Methylococcus capsulatus: one gene and its partner. The protein of the gene in region 1 binds, or shares a complex with, the protein of each later gene. Links are inferred from orthologs where the notes say so. Each region holds a gene or a part of one and is shown in the gene's direction. Other genes may lie near its edges.

What was found. Proteins that work in one complex are often made in the same cells at the same time.
Region 2: the proteins of secY (region 1) and secA are in contact, whole or in part, in a crystal structure (PDB 3DIN), measured with the Thermotoga maritima proteins. The link is inferred for Methylococcus capsulatus from one-to-one orthologs. Residues at the interface, in WP_004081795.1 of Thermotoga maritima: Glu108, Gly109, Glu110, Glu111, Ala236, Glu237, Arg238, Arg239, Ile240, Thr241, Ile242, Gln243, Tyr244, Ala245, Arg246, Arg247, Val248, Thr249, Gly250, Arg251, Arg252, Val253, Tyr254, Gly256, Ala257, Ser258, Thr259, Tyr260, Leu261, Pro262; in WP_004082002.1 of Thermotoga maritima: Glu261, Ala262, Arg263, Lys300, Ala301, Arg302, Thr303, Ile304, Ile305, Leu323, Tyr324, Asp325, Pro326, Val329, Ser330, Tyr333, Ile336, Lys340, Phe345, Val349, Glu363, Phe364, Tyr374, Ser375, Gly376, Gly377, Glu393, Ile395, Thr482, Ser483.

Annotation. Positions count from the first base shown.
Region 1 is NZ_CP104311.1:1,671,357-1,679,092, forward strand. What follows is about bases 4,358-7,277. They hold secY (preprotein translocase subunit SecY), read left to right. Parts: upstream 4,358-5,114; coding sequence 5,115-6,440; downstream 6,441-7,277. Other genes in these bases: rpsE (30S ribosomal protein S5), read left to right, coding at 4,358-4,488; rpmD (50S ribosomal protein L30), read left to right, coding at 4,494-4,679; rplO (50S ribosomal protein L15), read left to right, coding at 4,681-5,115; rpmJ (50S ribosomal protein L36), read left to right, coding at 6,468-6,581; rpsM (30S ribosomal protein S13), read left to right, coding at 6,667-7,023. Also shown: rpsC (30S ribosomal protein S3), read left to right, coding at 1-120; rplP (50S ribosomal protein L16), read left to right, coding at 133-546; rpmC (50S ribosomal protein L29), read left to right, coding at 546-740; rpsQ (30S ribosomal protein S17), read left to right, coding at 737-997; rplN (50S ribosomal protein L14), read left to right, coding at 1,042-1,410; rplX (50S ribosomal protein L24), read left to right, coding at 1,430-1,747; rplE (50S ribosomal protein L5), read left to right, coding at 1,762-2,301; rpsN (30S ribosomal protein S14), read left to right, coding at 2,314-2,619; rpsH (30S ribosomal protein S8), read left to right, coding at 2,652-3,047; rplF (50S ribosomal protein L6), read left to right, coding at 3,069-3,602; rplR (50S ribosomal protein L18), read left to right, coding at 3,613-3,966; more of rpsE, read left to right, coding at 3,979-4,357; more of rpsK, read left to right, coding at 7,278-7,424; rpsD (30S ribosomal protein S4), read left to right, coding at 7,438-7,736. UniProt on the Escherichia coli protein: The central subunit of the protein translocation channel SecYEG. Consists of two halves formed by TMs 1-5 and 6-10.
Region 2 is NZ_CP104311.1:2,596,516-2,600,775, forward strand. The notes cover bases 1-3,312. They hold secA (preprotein translocase subunit SecA), read left to right. Parts: upstream 1-391; coding sequence 392-3,112; downstream 3,113-3,312. Other genes in these bases: uvrC (excinuclease ABC subunit UvrC), read right to left, coding at 1-226; argJ (bifunctional glutamate N-acetyltransferase/amino-acid acetyltransferase ArgJ), read left to right, coding at 3,096-3,312. Also shown: more of argJ, read left to right, coding at 3,313-4,260. UniProt on the Escherichia coli protein: Required for protein export, interacts with the SecYEG preprotein conducting channel.

The DNA of each region.
Region 1 (7,736 bases):
GGTTTCGCTGAGGCTGTGACCACATATGGGGTCATCGGCGTAAAGGTGTGGATTTTCAAAGGTGAGGTTTTCGAGCCTGTGCATGCGGAGTCGAAGACTCGCAGTGCGGTCGAAGCTTGATGAGGTCGTGCCATGTTGCAGCCAAAAAGAACCAAGTACAGAAAACAGCATAAGGGGCGCAATACCGGCTTGGCCATCGCCGGCAGCAAGGTGTCCTTCGGTGAGTATGGCCTCAAGGCTACCACTCGCGGTAGAATAACCGCCCGCCAAATCGAGGCAGCCCGTCGGACCATCTCCCGCCACGTGAAGCGCGGCGGAAAAATCTGGATTCGCGTATTTCCGGACAAGCCCATCAGCAAGAAGCCGCTGGAGGTTCGCATGGGTAGCGGCAAGGGCAGCGTGGAGTACTGGGTTGCGGAAGTCAAGCCCGGCACCATGCTGTACGAACTCGAAGGCGTCAGTGAAGATCTGGCCCGCGAGGCGTTCCGGTTGGCAGCGGCGAAGCTGCCGGTGCAGACCACTTTTTCCCTGCGCACGGTGATGTGATGAAGGCCAGCGAATTGAGAGCGAAACAAGTCGAAGAACTCAAGTCGACGTTGATGGATCTGCATCGGGAGGCGTTCAGCTTGAGGATGCAGCAGGCGACCGGCCAGTTGAGCAAGTCCCATCAGATCAGGGCAGTGAGGCGCGATATCGCGCGAGTGAATATGGTTCTGGCAGAAAAAGGCGGAAAGGTATGACGGCGAGCGAAGGTCGCGTGCGGAGCGTCACCGGGCGCGTGGTGTCGAACAAGATGGATCGGACCATCGTGGTCGCCATTGAGCGGCAGGTGTCCCATCCCTTGTATGGCAAGTATATCCGGCGCACCACGAAGGTGCTGGCGCACGATGAAAACAACGAGTGCGGTATCGGTGATCTGGTGACTCTCTATGCATCCCGGCCGATCTCGAAGAAAAAAGCCTGGACTCTCGGCGCAGTCGTCGAGCGGGCGGTATGAAGCTGTCCACCAGGGCCTTGAGCGAATATTTGGAGATTTGAACGATGATACAGATGCAGACCTGTCTGGATGTCGCGGACAACAGCGGCGCGCGGCAAGTCATGTGTATTAAGGTCCTTGGTGGGTCCAAGCGGCGGTACGCGAATGTCGGCGACGTCATCAAGGTTAGTGTAAAAGACGCGATTCCCCGAGGGCGCGTCAAGAAGGGTGAAGTCTATAACGCTGTGGTTGTTCGCACTCGCAAGGGCGTGCGGCGTGCCGACGGTTCTCTAATCCGCTTCGATAACAATGCCGCAGTGATTCTGAACAACCAGCATCAGCCCATCGGCACCCGAATTTTCGGGCCAGTCACGCGTGAGCTTCGCTCTGAGAAGTTCATGAAGATTATCTCCCTGGCGCCGGAAGTGCTTTGACGTAAGAAGGTGTTGCCCCATGCGTAGGATCAAGAAAGGCGATCAGGTTATCGTCATCGCCGGAAAAGATAAAGGAAAGAAAGGCTTGGTGCTGTCGGTGCTGAGCGAGGACAAGTTGGTGGTCGAGGGTGTCAATCTCGTCCGGAAACATCAGCGCCCGAACCCCATGAGAGGAGTGACCGGCGGCATCGTCGAAAAGGCCATGCCGATCCACAGTTCCAACGTGGCGCTGTTCAACGCCGCCACCAACAAGGGAGACCGCGTGGGTTTCCGGTTGCTGGCCGACGGCAGGAAGGTCCGTTTCTACCGGTCCACCAACGAACTGATTGACGCTTGAGAAGCGGATGTGTCATGCCTAGGTTAGAAGACCATTACAAAGAGAAAGTCGTACCGGAATTGATGGCGCGATTTGGATACAAATCCATCATGGAGGTTCCGCGCCTGGTGAAGATCACCCTCAACATGGGGGTGGGCGAGGCGGTCGCGGACAAGAAGATCCTGCAGAATGCGGTCGAGAACATGCAGGCGATCGGAGGTCAGAAGCCCATCGTCACGCATGCCCGGAAGTCGATTGCGGGTTTCAAGATCCGGGAGGGCATGCCCGTGGGCTGCAAAGTCACTCTGCGGCGCGCGCGGATGTATGAATTTCTGGACCGCCTCATCAGTGTTGCGATTCCTCGCATACGCGATTTCCGGGGGCTGAACCCGAAGGCCTTCGACGGTCGGGGCAACTACTCCATGGGTGTGCGGGAGCAGATCATTTTCCCGGAAATCGATTATGACAAGATCGACGCCATCCGGGGTATGGATATCACCATCACATCGACAGCGAAATCGGACGCCGAAGCCAAGGCATTGCTCGAGGCGTTCAAGTTTCCTTTCCGGACGTAACAAGGGGCAGTCGTGGCAAAAAAATCAATGATCGCGCGCGAAGTGAAGCGCCAAAAGCTGAACAGCCGTTACGAAAAAAAGAGGGCGGAGCTGAAGGCTCTCATTAAGGGCGTGGATACCCCCGATGAACAGAGGGAAGCGGCGATCGTCGCATTGCAGAAGTTGCCGCGCGACAGTGCCGCCATGCGACAACGCAACCGCTGCCAGCTGACCGGGCGGCCGCATGGCTTCTACCGTAAGTTCGGACTGGGGCGTAACAAATTGCGTGAATGTGTCATGCGCGGTGAAGTACCGGGTGTGGTCAAGGCGAGCTGGTAAGGCGAACCGCTAAAGTATCGGAGTTTATAGTTATGAGTATGTCAGATCCTTTGAGCGATCTCCTTACGCGGATACGCAACGGTCAGGCCGCCGGTAAGGCAGAGGTCACCGTACCTGCGTCGAAGCTGAAGCGGGCCGTGTGCCAGGTATTGAAGGAAGAAGGCTATATTGCCGGTTATTCCGACACGTCGGAACAGGTCAAACACAACATCCGCATCGAGCTCAAGTATTACAACGGTGCGCCGGTCATCGATAAGATCCAGCGGTTCAGCAAACCGGGCTGCCGGCGCTATCGGGGTCGCGACGAACTGCCCAAAGTCATGGGGGGGTTCGGCATCGCGATAGTGTCGACATCCAAGGGCGTGATGTCCGACCGCAAAGCCAGATCGCTCGGTGAAGGCGGCGAAGTTCTCTGTGTCGTTGAATGATGTTTCTACAGGTTGGCCGATATGTCTCGTGTAGCGAATAATCCAATCTCCATTCCGAAGGGTGTGGAAGTCAGTATCGCCGATGGTGTTGTAACCGCAAAGGGCAAGAATGGACTTCTGTCGCGTGCAGTTCCGTCAGGGCTCAGTGTCAACCTGGAAGGCGGTGTATTGTCCGTTCATTACGACAAGAACGATCAGCGGCAGAATGCTCTCGCCGGGACGACGCGGGCGAATCTGGCCAACATGATCGTCGGTGTCAGCAGCGGCTTCGAGCGTAAGCTCTCTCTGGTCGGTGTGGGGTATCGGGCGCAAGCCAAGGGCGATGTGCTGAGTCTCAGTCTGGGATTCTCGCATCCGGTGGAATTCAAGGTTCCTGCAGGCGTCGTGGTCGAGACTCCTTCGCAGACCGATATCGTGGTCAAAGGCGCCGACCGGCAGGTCGTCGGTCAGGTGGCTGCCGACATTCGTGCGTTCCGCTCCCCGGAACCGTATAAGGGCAAGGGTGTCCGCTATGCGGACGAGGTCATCATCCGCAAGGAAGCGAAGAAGAAGTAAGGCAAGATCAATGGATAAAAAACAGGCCCGCCTCAAAAGGGCAGCAAAAACACGGCATGTCATTCGCGCCATGGGGGCGAACCGGCTGACGGTCCATCGTACTCCCAGGCATATTTATGCCCAGGTCATCGCTCCGGACGGCGGTACGGTTCTCGCGTCCGCCTCGACGCTTGAGCCTGCCGTCCGCGAAACGTTGTCGGTGACCGGAAACAAAGATGCCGCCATCGCAGTGGGTCGTCGCATCGCGGAAAAAGCACTTGCAGCGGGCATTTCCAGCGTCGCTTTCGACCGGTCCGGATTCAAATATCACGGGCGGATCAAGGCGCTGGCCGATGCGGCGCGCGAAGCCGGCCTTCAGTTCTAGCGAGGAATATCAATGGCAAACGTGAGTACTCAGGCAGGCGCGGGCGAGGGGCTGCAGGAAAAGCTGGTCGCCGTCCGGCGCGTCTCCAAGGTGGTCAAAGGCGGACGGCAGTTTGGATTCACGGCACTGACCGTGGTGGGAGACGGCAACGGCCGCGTCGGCTTCGGCCTCAGCAAGGCACGCGAGGTGCCTGTGGCGATCCAGAAGTCGATGGAGCAAGCGCGCAAGAACATGCGCAAGGTCGCGCTTAATGGACAGACTTTGCACCATCCGGTGACGGCCGCGGCTGGGGCGGCCAAGGTACACATGCAGCCCGCGTCGGAGGGCACCGGCATCATCGCTGGCGGTGCGATGCGCGCCGTGTTCGAGGTCGTCGGAGTGCATAATGTCCTTGCGAAGTGCATCGGCACCAACAACCCGATCAACGTCGTTCGCGCAACCATTAAAGGTTTAACGGCATTGCGGGATCCTAAATCCGTTGCTGCCAAACGCGGCATGACGGTCGAAGAGTTGCTGGGGTGATCGCGATGACGACAAAAACTTTGCGAGTCACTCAGGTGCGCAGTTCCAACGGAAGGCTAGATTCCCACAAAGCCTGTCTTCGCGGGCTGGGATTGCGCAAACCTCATCACAGTGTTGAAGTTCGGGGCACGCCGGAGGTTTTGGGTATGATCTCCAAAGTCTCCTACCTGCTCAAGGTTGAGGAAATCTGACATGTTTTTGAACACTATCGGCGCGCGGGACGGCAGCCGTCCTGCAAAAAAGCGGCGGGGTCGGGGCATTGGTTCGACGCTGGGGAAAACCAGCGGTCGCGGGCATAAAGGGCAAAAGGCTCGCGCAGGCGGCTTCCATAAGGTCGGTTTCGAAGGCGGTCAGATGCCGCTACAGCGTCGCTTGCCGAAGGTGGGTTTCCGCAGTGCGAAGAAGCGCTTCGTTGCAGAAGTGACGCTGGCGCAGCTTTCGAAAGTGGGCGGAGGCATTATTGGGCTGGCGGAGCTTAAGGAGGCGGGTCTCGTTCCGGCCGAGGCGAAGACGGTGAAGATCATCGCCACCGGTGACGTGACCGGAGCGCTGACCGTCCGTGGTGTGGGGGTGACACAAGGTGCCCGCGCCGCGATCGAAGGCGCAGGCGGCAAAGTGGAAAGCTGATGAGCACCATCAACCCCTTGATGGCCGACCGCGGCGGCAGGTTCACTGAGCTTCGTCAGCGCCTGCTGTTCGTCGTCGGAGCGTTGATCGTGTTCCGGATTGGCGCACATATTCCCATACCCGGTGTCGATCCCAAGGCGTTGGCGGCCATGTTCAATCAACAAGGCAGCTCGATCCTTGATATGGTGAACATGTTTTCCGGCGGCGCCCTGAAGCGGCTGAGTATTTTTGCTCTCGGGATCATGCCCTACATTTCGGCGTCGATTATTTTGCAGCTGATGACGATCGTCGTTCCCAAGCTGGAGCAATTGAAGAAAGAGGGTGAATCGGGGCGGAAGAAGATCAACCAGTACACCCGGTATGCGACGGTTGTTCTGGCGTCTTTCCAAGCTACAGGGGTGGCGTTGGCGCTGCAGAATCAGAGCGCGGGTGGTGCACCTATCGTTGTGTCTCCGGGATTTCAGTTCGTTGCCCTCACCGCAATTTCGCTCGTCACCGGCACCATGTTTTTGATGTGGCTTGGCGAGCAGGTGACCGAGCGGGGACTGGGCAATGGCATCTCGATCATCATCTTCGCCGGTATCGTGGCGGGTCTGCCTTCGGCTGTGGGCGGAACGCTCGAGCTGGCACGCACCGGCGAATTGAGTGCGTTCAGCATTATCGGTATCGCTGCGATCGCGGTTGCCGTGACATGGCTGGTGGTATTCGTCGAAAAAGGACAGCGGCGGATTACGATCAACTACGCCAAGCGTCAGGAAGGGCGGCGCATGTATGCGGCCCAGAAGAGCTTTCTGCCCCTGAAACTGAATATGTCCGGGGTCATTCCGCCGATTTTTGCCTCGTCGATCATCCTGTTTCCCGCGACCCTTGCAGGTTGGTTCGGAAATTCTGAAAAGTTGATCTGGCTGCAGGACATAGCGAGCACCCTATCTCCAGGGCAGCCGCTCTATGTTCTCTGTTATGCGGCGGCGATCATGTTTTTCTGCTTTTTCTACGCGGCATTGGTTTTCAACTCCAATGAGACGGCAGAGAACTTGAAAAAATCTGGTGCGTTCATTCCGGGAATCCGACCCGGTCAACAGACTGCGCGGTATATTGACACCGTCATGACTCGGCTGACGTTGGTTGGCGGTATCTATATCACTGCAGTGTGTCTGTTGCCGGAATTCTTGATTGTATATTGGAACGTACCATTTTATTTCGGCGGTACTTCGTTGTTGATCATAGTCGTCGTGGTCATGGATTTCATGGCACAGATCCAGACCTATGTGATTTCGCAGCAATACGAAGGATTGTTGAAGAAAACCAATATCAACATCAGGTGATTTTCTTGAGATCACCGGGGAAACATCATGAAAGTTAGAGCATCAGTTAAGCGCATTTGCCGGAACTGCAAGGTCCTGAAGAGGAACGGTATCGTCCGGATCATTTGTAAAGATGCCCGCCACAAGCAGCGGCAGGGTTGATGGGGTTGTCGCCGTTGTGAGAACGGCAGCGGCTGTGTATAATGGCCGGCTTTCGCTCAGCGGCTTAGAGTTGGAGTTCGTTTAAATGGCGCGTATTGCTGGAGTCAACATCCCAGATCACAAGCATGTAGTTATCTCACTGACCGCGATCTACGGCATCGGGCGTACGCGCGCAGGTCTGATCTGCAAAAGCGCGGGGATCGAGACTGACAAGAAAGTCAGAGAGCTGAGCGATGAGCAGGTCGAGCGGTTGCGTGGGGAGGTCGCGAAGTTCGTCGTCGAGGGCGATCTTCGGCGCGAGGTGGCCATGAACATCAAACGACTCATGGATCTCGGTTCCTACCGCGGCATGAGGCATAGGCGCGGTTTGCCGGTGCGGGGACAACGCACCCGCACCAACGCCCGCACCCGAAAGGGGCCGCGTCGTCCGATCAAGAAATAGAGGTACGGTAAGAAATGGCTACGACAGGTCGCCCCGTCAAAAGGATTAAAAGAGATATCTCAGACGGTATCGCGCATATCAGCGCGTCGTTCAACAACACGATTATCACCATCACCGACAGAAAAGGCAACGCGCTTTCGTGGGCCAGCGCCGGCGCTTCTGGCTTTCGTGGATCGCGCAAGAGCACGCCTTTTGCTGCTCAGGTTGCAGCCGAGAAAGCAGGATCGGTGGCAAAGGAGTATGGCATCAAAAATCTGGACGTTCACGTCACCGGTCCAGGCCCGGGAAGGGAGTCGGCCGTGCGTTCCCTGAACGCTTTGGGCTTTAAGATTGTTAATGTAGTGGACACCACACCGCTGCCTCATAACGGGTGTCGACCCCCTAAGAAGCGGCGCGTTTGACGGGAGATTTGTTATGGCTAGATATCTTGGCCCCAAATGCAAGTTGAGTCGCCGCGAAGGGACCGATCTGTTCCTCAAGTCGAGGGGCAAGTCCCTGGAATCGAAATGTAAGCTGGATCAGCCGCCCGGGCAACACGGCCAGAAGCGCCCCCGGCTGAGCGACTATGCGGCACAGCTTCGGGAGAAACAGAAGCTCAGGCGGATTTACGGCGTCATGGAGCGGCAGTTTCGCAATTACTATGCCGAAGCTTCCCGGCGAAAGGGATCCACGGGCGAGAATCTGCTGGCGCTATTGGAGTCACGTCTCGACAA
Region 2 (4,260 bases), 920 kb from region 1 along the record:
TGCGGGTTACGGTGACCTCAATCGCCTGCACCCGGGCCACCATCGCGTTCTGCTTGGGCGAGCTGGCGCGTTGAGCGAAGTGGCTGGCCACACGCTTCTTCAGGTTCTTCGCCTTGCCGACGTAGATCACCTCGCCGTTCCGATCCAGCATCTTGTAGACGCCGGGCGCACCGGTGAGGGTGGCGAGGAAGGTCTTGATGTCGAAAGCCGCTGCCGCGGTGCTCATGGTGGAGGTAAGCGTGGGAGATTGCCGTTATTCATTATACCTTCGCAGCATACCTCCGCAGCCGCTTTACCCGTTCGCACACCGGCCTACTCCCTGCATTTTTCCAGGGGTTGGGTTTTGCGGTATCATGCACGGATTACGTTTTTGTCCGGAATTCACCCAATCATGCTTGGCAAGCTTGTCAGAAAAGTCGTCGGCAGCCGCAACGACCGAATCATCAAACGCAAGAGGCGGCTGGTCAAGAAGATCAACCAGCTCGAACCTACGATTGCGTCGCTGAGCGACGAGGCATTGGGACGGAAGACCGTGGAATTCCGGGAGCGGCTGAGTCGCGGTGAGGCGCTCGACGACCTGCTGGTGGAAGCTTTCGCAGTGGTGAGGGAGGCTTCGCGGCGCGTGCTGAACATGCGTCATTTCGATGTTCAGCTGATCGGCGCCATGGTGCTGAACGACGGGAAGATCGCCGAGATGAAAACCGGCGAAGGCAAGACCTTGGTCGCTACCCTGGCCGCCTATCTCAACGCCCTGCCAGGCAAAGGCTGCCATGTGGTGACAGTGAACGATTATCTGGCGCGGCGCGACGCCGAGTGGATGGGCAAACTTTACGGTTTTCTGGGTTTGAGCACCGGCGTCATCGTCAGCAATCTGGACCAGGAACAGCGCCGTCGGGCCTATGCCTGCGATATTACCTACGGCACCAACAACGAATTCGGCTTCGACTACCTGCGTGACAACATGGCGTTCAGCCTGGATCAGCGGGTGCAGCGCGATCCGTTTTTCGCGATCGTCGACGAAGTGGACTCCATTCTCATCGACGAGGCGCGAACCCCTCTGATCATCTCGGGTCCGACCGAAGATCGCAGTGACCTCTATCACAAAGTCAACACCCTGATTCCTCATCTGACCCGCCAGGAAACGGAGGGCGGCCCCGGCGATTATTGGGTGGACGAGAAAGCCCGCCAGGTTTATCTGACGGAGAGCGGCCACGAGACCATCGAGCGGCTGATGGTGGAACAGGGGTTGATCGGTGCCGACGAAAGCCTCTACGATGCCGTCAACATCCGACTCATGCACTACATCAACGCCGCACTGAAAGCACATGCGCTCTTTCAGCGCGATGTGGACTATATCGTGCGCGACGGGCAGGTCATCATCGTCGACGAATTCACGGGCCGCGCCATGCCCGGCCGGCGCTGGTCGGAGGGGTTGCACCAGGCGGTGGAGGCGAAGGAAAACGTTCCGGTGCACAACGAGAACCAGACGCTGGCCTCGATCACCTTTCAGAATTACTTCCGCCTTTACGAAAAACTGGCGGGCATGACCGGTACGGCGGACACCGAGGCGGCCGAGTTCCACCAGATCTATGGCCTCGAGGTGGTCATGGTTCCGCCGAACCGGCCGATGATCCGGAACGACATGGGGGATCTGGTCTATCTCACCGCCCGCGAGAAATTCGCTGCAATCGTCGAGGACATCAAGTATTGCGTCGAACACGGCAAGCCGGTGCTGGTCGGCACCACGTCGATCGAGAACTCGGAACTGCTGTCCGGCATCCTGCGCCAGGCCGGCGTGCCGCATCAGGTGCTCAACGCCAAGCATCATGAGCAGGAAGCTCACATCATCGCCCAGGCCGGCCGGCCGGGAGCGGTCACCATCGCCACCAACATGGCCGGGCGAGGTACGGACATCGTGCTGGGAGGCAGTCTTGAAGAGGATCTGGCTCATGCCGATCCCGCCATGGCCGAGCGGATCAAGGCGGAGTGGCAGCAACGCCATGATGCCGCCGTGGCCGCCGGTGGTCTCCATGTTATCGGCTCCGAGCGCCATGAATCGCGCCGCATCGACAACCAGCTGCGCGGCCGTTCCGGACGTCAGGGGGATCCCGGCTCCAGCCGCTTCTATCTTTCTCTGGAAGATCCCCTCATGCGCATATTCGCTTCCGACCGGGTGGCGGTGCTCATGCAACGCCTCGGTATGAAGGAAGGGGAGTCGATCGAACATCCGTGGGTGACCCGCGCCATCGAGAACGCTCAGCGCAAGGTGGAAGCGCGCAATTTCGACATCCGCAAGCAGTTGCTGGAATACGACAACGTCGCCAACGATCAGCGCAAGGTGATCTACCACATGCGCACCGAACTGATGCGGGCCGACGACATTTCCAAGACCATCGAGGATATCCGCCACGATGTGATTGGCCGCATGTTCGCCGAACACATACCTCCGCACAGCCTCGAGGAACAGTGGGATGTCCGGGGCTTGGAGGAGGTGATCGAGCGCGAGATCGGCTTGAGCCTGCCGATACGGCGATGGCTGGAGGATGAGCCCGACCTCCATGAGGAGAGCTTACTGGATCGCATCATTCAAGAGGCCGATGCAGCTTACGCCGCCAAGGTCGAAGCGATCGGACCGCAGGTCATGCGTCATTTCGAGAAGTCGGTGATGCTGCAGGTACTCGACAACGCATGGAAAGAGCATCTGGCCTCGATGGACCATCTGCGCCAAGGAATCCATCTGCGCGGCTACGCCCAGAAGGATCCCAAGCAGGAATACAAGCGGGAAGCCTTCGAGATGTTCACCGGCATGCTCGACAGCATCAAGCAGGAAGTGGTTGGCATCGTCTCCCGCGTTCAGGTCCATTCCGAGGAAGAAGTCCAGGAGATGGAGGAGCAGGGCCGCCAGCCGCAGGAAATGCAGTTCCAACATGCCGAGGTCAGCGCTCTGACCCTCGAAGAACCTGCCGCCGCACCGCCGGAAGAATCCGAAGGCTATGCGATTCCTGAAGGTCCGCGGCCTTTCGTTCGTTCCGGCGAAAAGATCGGCCGCAACGATCCTTGCCCTTGCGGTTCCGGGAAAAAATACAAGCAGTGCCATGGCCGCCTCGCCTGAGGACAGAAAGCTGGCAGACATCCGCCTCTTTCCGATAGCCGGGATTCGTTTGGGTACGGCAGCGGCGGCCATCAAGCAAGTCGGCCGCGACGACGTGCTGCTCATCGAAATGGCGGAAGGTTCGGCCTGCGCGGCCGTATTCACCCGGAATGCCTTCTGCGCGGCGCCGGTTTCCTTAGCGCGCGAGCATTTGCGGCAGGCACCGCGCTGGCTGCTGGTGAATTCCGGCAACGCCAATGCCGGTACCGGGGCGCGAGGTCTGGCGGATGCTCGAGCGAGCTGCGAGGCGGTCGCAGCGCTTGTCGGGGGACCCGCCGAGCGGGTCATGCCCTTTTCCACCGGGGTGATCGGTGAATATCTGCCGCTCGATAAGATCCGCGCCGCCTTGCCAAAAGCCTACGAGACTCTGTCGGAGGAAGGCTGGGATAAGGCCGCCCGCGCCATCATGACCACTGATACCCGCCCTAAGAAGGCGACACGCAGAATCGATATCGAAGGCTATCCCATATTCGTGTCCGGTATCGCCAAGGGCGCCGGCATGATCCACCCCGACATGGCCACCATGCTGGCCTTCGTCGCCACCGATGCCCGGATCGGGGCCGGGCTGTTGCAGAGCGTTCTCGAGCAGGCGGTGAACCGCTCCTTCAATTGCATCACCGTCGATGGTGATACCTCGACCAATGACGCCTGCGTGCTGATGGCGAGCCAGCGCTCGGAAGCATCGCCGATCGAGCCGGGGAGTGCGCATCTGAGGGCCTTTCAGTCCGCCGTGGACGCGGTGCTCGAGGAGCTGGCCGAAGCGATCGTCCGTGATGGGGAGGGCGCCACCAAATTCATTCGCATCCTGGTCGAAGAAGCGGCCTCGGAAGACGAAGCCAGGCTGGTCGGGAAGACCATCGCGCATTCGCCCCTGGTAAAGACCGCCTTCTTCGCGAGTGATCCCAATTGGGGCCGCATTCTGGCGGCAGTCGGACGGGCGGGGTGTAAGGATCTGGACATTTCGCGGGTGGCGATCTGGCTGGACGAGGTCCGAATCGTTGCCGGTGGGGGGCGCGACAGCGACTATACCGAGGCGCGTGGTGTCGCCGTGATGCAGCGGCCGGAGATCACCGTGCGTGTATCCTTGGGCAGGGGGCAGGCGTCCGCAC